Regions from separate parts of the Sulfitobacter sp. 1A13421 genome, predicted to be linked through region 2. Evidence: riboswitches for the same ligand, from Rfam matches in the RefSeq annotation. Region 2 holds a riboswitch; the other holds the start of a gene.
What was found. A riboswitch is a leader RNA that binds a small molecule or an ion and turns the genes downstream of it on or off. The one in region 2 is predicted to bind cobalamin.
Positions count from the first base shown of each region.

Region 1: linked by a shared signal. The riboswitch ahead of ACGYLI_RS16255 (DUF1636 family protein) and the one ahead of ACGYLI_RS07860 (CbtB-domain containing protein) in region 2 are both predicted to bind cobalamin.

Region 1 covers NZ_JBIFFQ010000012.1:1,410-5,819, reverse strand. Annotated here, with positions in the region: gene urtA (urea ABC transporter substrate-binding protein) at 1-298, opposite strand, end outside; gene ACGYLI_RS16260 (CobW family GTP-binding protein) at 655-1,734, shown strand; cobalamin riboswitch at 1,760-1,975, shown strand; gene ACGYLI_RS16255 (DUF1636 family protein) at 2,096-2,503, shown strand; gene ACGYLI_RS16250 (ABC transporter ATP-binding protein) at 2,500-3,282, shown strand; gene ACGYLI_RS16245 (ABC transporter substrate-binding protein) at 3,297-4,232, shown strand; gene ACGYLI_RS16240 (FecCD family ABC transporter permease) at 4,287-4,410, shown strand, end outside.
Region 2 covers NZ_JBIFFQ010000003.1:221,134-225,543, forward strand. Annotated here, with positions in the region: gene ACGYLI_RS07845 (DUF1636 domain-containing protein) at 1-338, opposite strand, end outside; gene ACGYLI_RS07850 (hypothetical protein) at 411-923, opposite strand; gene ACGYLI_RS07855 (CbtA family protein) at 935-1,618, opposite strand; gene ACGYLI_RS07860 (CbtB-domain containing protein) at 1,832-2,002, opposite strand; cobalamin riboswitch at 2,036-2,253, opposite strand; gene ACGYLI_RS07865 (PAS domain-containing protein) at 2,419-3,429, shown strand; gene pncB (nicotinate phosphoribosyltransferase) at 3,433-4,410, opposite strand, start outside.

The DNA of each region.
Region 1 (4,410 bases), on a different contig from region 2:
CATCCACCTCCGAGACGGTGAGAAGCTCACGCGCCTTTTCGGCGAACAGCGGCCAGTCGGAAGCCGGGTCAACGACGACCGCTTCGATCTCACATCCCAGCAAGCCGCCCGCGGCGTTCTGCTGCGCAATCAAAAGCTCCATCGTGTCTTTCAACGTCGTCTCGGAAATGGCCATCGTCCCCGAGAGGGAGTGCAGCACGCCAACCTTGATCGGATCGTCGCAGGCCGCAGCGGCGGCTGATCCTGCGAGCAGAAGGGCAGCGGTCGCCGTGACTGTGCGTTTGGTGGAAAATTTCATGACGGTATCCCCGTTTGGTGTGCGGAGGAGCAAAGACGCGATGATGCCTCTTCCACACAGCGTTTATTGTTATCGCGCGCGGATGCCCCCCTTGGCGGACAACTCCCTTGGCGCCGCCCCATAGCGAGGCCCCTGCAGCCTCAATTTCAGGGCGCGTTGCAACAAGCCCTAACCCAAGGTCGCTTTCTGCGGCGCAGCAATAACGCCCTTCGATTGGGCGGTTTGAGGTGGACCTGCCAAAATTTGGGCGCTGAGCGCATGGATTTTGGCAAGCTCGGGGCATCGGCCTACGGGTTGCACCACATATTGTGATGTTATAACGTTACTCAGATTATCCATAGCAGAGCCCACAAACCATGCCCGCCACCGACAAACGCATTCCCGTTACTCTGCTGACCGGCTTCCTCGGCGCGGGGAAAACCACGCTGCTCAATCACATCGTCTCAAGCGAAGAGGCCCCCAAAATCGCGGTCGTCGTGAATGAATTCGGTGAGGCCGGGCTTGACCACGACCTGATCGAAACCGCCGACGAAGAGGTCATTCTCATGCAATCGGGCTGTCTGTGCTGCTCGATCAGGGGGGATCTGTCGCGGACGCTGCAAGACCTCAAGCGCCGCAGGCAGACGTGGCGCGTGCAATTCGACCGCGTTGTGATCGAGACGACGGGGCTGGCCGATCCCGGCCCCATTCTTCAAACCTTCTTGGCCGACCCCTATCTGGCCCGCAAATTCCGCGTGGACGGGGTGGTGACAGTCGTCGATGCCGCGAATGGGCCGGACACGCTGGATCAGCAGTTCGAAGCCGTCTCGCAGGTGGCGATGGCCGACCTGCTGGTGCTCAGCAAATCCGACTTGGTGACCCAGCAAGCGCTCGCCGCCTTTGAAAGCAGGCTGCGCGACCTTAATCAAACGGCGCGCGTCATCAAGGCCGAACGCGGGCTTATCCCGATTGCATCGCTCTGGGGGCTCAGCGGTATGCGGCGGGCGGTTGATGCGGGCAACGTTATGGAATGGCTCACGCCCGTCCCAGTGGCGGATCCGCTCGACAACCTCTCAGGCTTCGCCGCGCCCTCGGCATCCGCGCCCGTAATGCAAACCCACCAGCATGATGCACGGATCGGGTCGGCCTCTATCGTTCTAGACGCACCGATCCCGGCCGAGGCTTTCGACCTTTGGCTCGACACGCTGGCCAGGCTGCGCGGGTCCGATCTTTTGCGGGTCAAAGGCATCGTGCATCTGGAAGACGTCCCCACCCCCTTTGTCTTTCACGGGGTCCAGCATCTTTTCGACCCGCCCGTCCCCCTGCGCGACTGGCCAAAGGACGACCAGCAGTCCCGCATCGTCGTCATCGCCCGCGACATGACCAACCCCGAACTGAACCGCAGCCTCGATATGCTGCGCGCCCGGCGCGATGGGCCTGGGCTAGAGGCGGGATAGCAGCTTGACCCGGCATGGCTCTTCGGCCACAGATCATGGCGATGGTTTCCAGCCGCCGCAGCGGCGTCTGGGATGAAAAGGGAATACGGTAAGGCAAGCAGCGCGCGCCGAAACCGTAACTGCCCCCGCAACTGTGAGCGGTGAGTGACCCCGGCAAAAACCACTGAGCTTTAGGCTTGGGAAGGTTCGGGCGAACGTCGATCCGCGAGTCAGGAGACCTGCCATCACCGGCACCGAGAGGGGCCGTAACTGCAACTCAACCCAGACGGGGTGTCTGGTTAGGAGAACATGATGGCGACAGGGAAACTCCCCTGCTGTAGAACATGGCTGCTCGATCCCCCGCGCGTTCGCGGAGGGCGACATGGATACGCATCAGAACCACAGGATTACGGTTTGCACCTCATGCAAACACAAAGGCACGGATTGCCGCCCGGGCTTTGACCTGATCCAGAGGCTGAGCGCCGCAATCGCGGCAGCCGGCGCGGCGATCCCCGAGGATTTCGAGGTCGCGGGCGTGGCCTGTATGGCGGGCTGCGACCGCCCCTGCACGGTGGCCTATCATGCCAGCGCAAAGGCGACCTACCTCTTTGGTGATATCGACCCTGACGAAGACATCGATGACCTTGTGGCCTTCGCCCGGCACTATGCCACATTGAATGACGGCTGGTGCTCTTCGCTGGACCGCCCCGGCAAACTGCGCAAATCCACCCTTGCGCGGGTGCCCGCGGCGATGATCGAGCTGAAACCCAGCCACCTGCGCGTCTCATGAGGGCTGCCGATCTTGCAGTAAAGGATGTAAGCTGGGCGCCGGGAAAATCGGGCCAGCCGGTTCTGCACCCTACGTCCTTTACCGTCGCAGCGGGCGGCGTTCTGGGCGTGCTGGGGCCGAATGGCGCGGGCAAATCCACCCTCTTGCGCCTGCTCTACCGTTTTCAACCGCCCCAAACGGGGTCAATCCATGTGGGCGGGCAGGATATTTGGTCCCTCTCCGCCCGTGCCGCCGCGCGGCGCATCGCCGCCGTCTTGCAAGAACAGACGCCGTCTTTTGGGCTGACGGTCTTGGAGATCGTCCGCCTTGGCCGCACGCCTCATCGCGCGGCGTTTTCGTCATCAAGCCGGAAAGATGAGCAGATCATCGACCGCGTCTTGGACCGGCTCAGCCTGCACCCCCTCGCCCACCGCGATGTCGGCACGCTTTCGGGCGGGGAAAGGCAGCGCGTCATGGTCGCCCGCGCCTTGGCGCAGGAGCCGCAGGTCTTGGTCCTGGATGAGCCGACCAACCACCTCGATATACGCCACCAGCTTGAAATCGTGTCCCTGATCCGCGGTTTGAACATGACCATCGTCGTCTCGCTTCATGATCTCAATATGGCCGATGGCATCTGTGACGAGGTGCTGGTGCTGAAAGAAGGCTATCCGCAGGGCTTCGGCCCGCCAAATACGGTTCTGACCGATGATCTCGTCTCAAAAACATTTCGCGTCGACGCGCAGCGCGAGCGGCTCACCCCCAGCGGCGCGGCGCATTTCTCTTTTGCCCTTCCAGATTGAAACGGAAAACTCTTATGAAACTTACTCTCACCACCCTCGCCGCCCTGATGATCGCCGGATCGGCCTTTGCCCAGACCACCGTTCAAAGCTGCGACCGCGAAGTCACCTTTGAACACCCGCCTCAAGCTGCGGTCGCCAATGACGTGAACCTGCTTGAGATGATGCTGGTGCTCGGCCTCGCAGACCGCATGGTGGGCTATACCGGCATCTCGGGCTGGAACAAACTGGACCAAGAGATGACCGCAGGTGTCGCGGCGCTGCCGGAACTGTCGTCGAAATACCCCTCGCGTGAGGTGCTGATCGGGGCGGATGCCGACTTCTTCTTTGCCGGTTGGAACTACGGTATGAAGGTCGGCGGCGAGGTGACGCCGGAAACGCTCGACCCCTTCGGCATTCAAGTCTACGAACTCACCGAAAGCTGCATCCATATCGGTCAAAAAGCCCCATCCTCGATGGAGGATATGTACAACGATCTGCGCAATCTTGGCACGATCTTCGACGTCTCGGATCGCGCGGAAAGCTTGATCGAAGGCTACCAAGCCGAGCTCGACGCATTCCTCACGGCGCTGCCCCCGCTTGAGACCGCCCCCCGGGTCTTTGTCTATGACAGCGGCGAAGATGTGCCTTTCACCGCCGGGGCCTATGCCATGCCGAACGCCTTAATCGAGGCCGCGGGCGGCACGAACATCATGAACGACCTTGAGAAAAGCTGGGCCACCGTCGGTTGGGAGGCCGTGGTCGCGCGTGATCCCGAAGTCATCGTGATCGTCAATTACGGCGAAGTCACCGCCGATCAAAAGCGCGCCTTCATGATGGAGAACCCCGCCTTCGCCGACATCGACGCCGTGCGCAACGACCGTTTCGTCGTGCTGGAATATGTCGAGGCCACGCCCGGTCCGCGCAACATTGAAGCGGTCAAAACCCTCGCCACCGCGTTTCGGGGGCAGTGAGCATTCATGACGTTTAAACCGCGATCGATAGCGCCTCGGAAACCCACGCGGGGGGTGTGGATCACTTGCCTGTTCGGCATCGCGATCCTGCTGGCATCGCTGTCGATTGCGGTGAGCGTGGGGGCCGTCGTGGTCCCCGTCGAAACCGTCTGGGGCATCTTGGTCAACAAGGCCGCCC
Region 2 (4,410 bases):
ATACGCGCAAGGCTTTGCTTGCGAAAGATGACCGGGCGTTCGCGCCATGGCACCAGCCCGTCTTGGGTGGCGGCATAGGCGGCGGCTCCGGCAAGGATGTCGGCGGCGTCTTCCTTGGTCAAGCGGCCATAGACATAGGACCATTTGCCCGGCGCAGACAGCGCCACGGCGGCCCCTTGCGAACAGGCGGAAAGACATTGCACTGGCACGATGGTCACGCCCTCTGGCGCGCCTGCGGCGTCGAGGGCGGCATGAAGCTGCGCGCCGGGGCGCGGGGCGTCTTCCTCCAGCACCTCACCGGCGCGGCAGGTCATGCAGACATGTAGGGTTGCGCTCATTGATCTTGTCCCATCGGGTTATGCGTGCCGGGTATGCGCTCCGGCCCGCCATGAAAAGGGGAGGCGGTGCGATTATTCAACCGTCAGCACCTCGCGGGCCGTAATCGGCGCACCGTTCACCGCCAAGGGGCGGTGGTCATTGGCATTAAGCGTGACCTCTACCGTGACCTCGCCCTTGGGCAGATCGGCCAGATGCAGCCATGGGCCGTAAAGCCGCCCGATCTTGGCACCGTTGACATAGACATGGGCATGGCCCTCGCCCGGTTGATTTTCGCCGCTGGCATTCTGCGGGGCAAAGGCGAAGCCTTCGGTCTCAACAAAAAGGTTGTGGCCTGACATCGGGTCGGGGGTCACGCGGATTGCAAGGCTGGGGGCCTCTTCGGCGGCCAGCGCGATGGGCTGGCCGTGCATCCGCGCGTGATCCGCGCCACCGTGATCCATGGCCGTATGCCCGCCGCCGCCATGGGCGGCAGGGTCGCCGTGGTCATGGCCGTCGAAGGTCACACCGTTGCTTGCGGCGATGGCAAAACCGATGCCACCGCCAAAGACCAATCCAATGGCGAAAAGCGCCAGTGATCTGTCCATTTCGACCTCCCTCAGGCGCTCTGCGCGCCTTCACGTTGCCAAAAGAACCCGGCGAAACTGCCCAGCAACACCCATGCGGCCAAGCCGATGCCAAGCGCACGCGCGGCGAAAAGCGCGCCGATCTCGGTCGGCACCGGGCCGCTGAAGCTCTCGGGCTCGGGAGCGCCGATGACATGCGGGGCCATCAGCAGAACCGCCGCCCCGATCCACGCGCCCCAACCCTTGCCAAAGGCCAGCAGCCAAAGCGCCACCAGCGCCGCCCCGGCGGTGGCGAACCACCAGATCTGCCGCGCAGTGATGTCTGCGGCGGCGACGCCGGGCACTTCGGGCGCAAGGCTGAACCCCGGCGCGAGGTGGAAGGCCACGAAACCGGCGACACCCCAAAGGATGCCCCAGCGGCCATCAATCACCGCACCGCGCTCTTCGCCAAGGCTCATCGCGGCCAGAAGGATCAGCGCATAGGCAGTATAGGTCAGCATGGTGAAGATCAGGCTCAACCCATCGCGGACGGCATCGAAACCGGGCAAATCGGGATGCGCGCTGACGGGGTCGGCCCCGAAATGCACCAGCGCGCCGGTCTCATAAAGCTCGGCGTGAAGCAGCACGGGCTGCACGAAATAGAGTTGCAGCAGGCCGGTCAACAGGCCTGCAGAGGCCCCGGCAAACAGGGCGGAAGTCAGAAAACGTGAAAACATCGCAATGATCCTTAGATGCGAAATGATACTCAGCGCCGCGCGAAACGCGGGCCAAGCCATCAGCCAGCCTCAAGATGCGCCAAAGCCCTGCCCACACGGTCAAGGGCGGAGGCAGGCAAAACGGCAAGAGGCGGGCATGGAAAGAAAGCCAGAATCACAGACAGCCGGACTGCGGCATGGCAGCCCGGACCCCAGTGATACCGAACGCGGCGCTTAGTGGCAGGGAAAGCCCGTCGCGTGGCGCACGTCATGGGCGGCATCATGCAGTGCTGCGGCCTGCACATGGCCGGTCAGCGCCATCAGAGCCACACCCAATACGGCGGCAAACAGCGCCGGTACGAGTTTGCTGCGCGTGGCACCGGCGGTCTTAATCATCGTCGTCATCTACAATCTCCTTACCGTCACACCCGACGGCATCTAGCGTTTCATTTGCCTGGCAGGTCTCCTGGCTCGCGGGTCGTGGCCTTTGCCCGCCTTCCCCGTCCGAAAGGACAAGTGGCACGAGGGGCATTGGCTTACCGCTTACAGTCGCGGGGGCGGCTTCGGCTTCAGGGTCTGGCGACCCCTTACTGAATTCCCTTTTCGGTCCCACACCCAAAGGCGCTTTTCGGGACACCAAGCACCTTCAATTACGCATTTTCGGCCCTTCCTGACAAGCCGCATTTATCGAACCTCGCGGAACCGTATGGCGCATACAGCATTTAGTAGATAAATATGGCTCAACCCCCGGTATGCGGGTTGACCCAAAAGCCACGTGCAGGGCACATTGACGGCCAGTTTCGATCAAGGGGCGGGAATTCATGAACGACAACACGGTCTCCGCCGCTCGGCAGACCCTGGCCGAAGACGTTCTAGGCAAGGTCGTGCGCTATGCCCGCCTGCCGCTGTGCATCACCGACCCGACCCTGCCGGACAATCCCATCGTCTATGTGAATGACGCTTTCACCGATCTCACCGGCTATGGTTTGGATGAGATCGTGGGCCAGAACTGCCGTTTCCTGCAAGGTCCGGAAACCACGCGCGAAAGCGTCGATGCGGTGCGCGAAACCCTACTGGCGCGCCGGGTCGATACGGTGGAGATCGTGAACTACCGCAAGGATGGCAGCCGCTTCCTGAACGCCCTGCAACTGGGGCCGATCAATGACGAAGACGGCAATCTGATCTACTTCTTCGGCTCGCAACTCGACGTTTCCGAACGCCGCCGGGTGGAGCGGGAGCACCGGCAACTGGCCGATGACGAATTGCTGCACCGGCTGCGCAATATCGTCAACGTTATGACTGCGATGGTCCGCCTGACCGCCCGTGAGGAGCCGACCCCGGCGGCCTTTGCCGACAAGGTGATCGAGCGGCTGGCCGCCTTGGGCGCGGCGCATTTCGACACGATTGGCCGCAGCGACCAGCATGAGGTGGATTTCGAGACGCTGATGGGGCCGATCATGCGGGCCTACACCTCGGCCACCGAGGATCAGATCAACCTCACCGGGGCGAATCCGCTGATCTCGCACCGCCTCGTTTCCCCCCTGACGCTGGCCTTGCACGAGCTGGCGACGAATGCGGTGAAACACGGCTCGCTCAGTTCCGATACCGGGCGGGTATCGCTCGATATCACCATCCTTCAGGAGCCTGCCCGCCTGCGGTTTGTCTGGCGCGAAACAGGCGGGCCGGAGGTCATCAAGTCTCCGCGCAACAGCGGCTCGCGGATCATCCAGTCCTTGACCCGCGCGGTCGGTGGCACCCTGCACTACGATTGGCAGCCCGAAGGGTTGATTGCCACGGCGGAGTTCCCCGTGGCCGCCCTTGGCGAAGGCTGACCGTCAGACGATCACCTGCTGCGCGGCCTGCTCTCCGACCCCGAAAACACGCTTGTAACGCGCGATCTCATCCACCGGACCCATCGCCTTGTTGGGGTTATCTGAGAGTTTGACCGTGGGCCGCCCATTGGCGCTGACCGCTTTGCAGACCAAACTAAAGGGCGCCAGCGCATCATTCGGCACCAGCCCGCGGAAGTCATTGGTCAGCAACGTCCCCCAACCGAAAGAGACCTTGGCCTTGCCCGCAAACTGCGCGTGCAACTCCTTGATCTTGTCCACATCCAGCCCATCGCTGAAGATCACCCGCTTGGTCGTCGGGTCCTCGCCGCGGGCGCGCCACCAGTCAATGGCCGTCTGCGCCGCCGTGGCCGGATCGCCGCTGTCGACGCGGATGCCGGTCCAGCCTGCCAACCAATCCGGCGCGTGATCGAGAAACCCCTTGGTGCCGTAGGTATCGGGCAGGATGATCCGCAGATTGCCCTCATGCTCATCATGCCAATCCGACAGCACGTCATAGGGCGCGCGGGCAAGGGCGGCGTCATCCTCGGCCAAAGCGGCATAGACCATGGGCAACTCATGGGCATTGGTGCCAATCGCCTCAAGCTCGCGCATCATGGCGATGCGACAGTTGGAGGTGCCGGTAAAGGCATCGCCCAGCCCCTCATGCATCGCCTGCACGCACCAATCCTGCCAGAGGTAGGAATGCCGCCGCCGGGTGCCAAAATCCGCGATTGAAAGGTTGTCGACCTCGCGCAGCGCTTCGATCTTTTCCCAGACGCGGGTCATGGCACGGGCGTAAAGCACCTGAAGCTCGAACTTGCCCATCGGGTCGAGCGCGGCGCGGCTGCGCAGCTCCATCAGCACCGCCAGCGCGGGAATCTCCCAAAGCATGACCTCATGCCACTTGCCCTCGAAGGTCAGCTCATATTGATCGCCCTTCCGCTCCAGATGATAGGGCGGCAGGCGCATGCCTTCGAACCA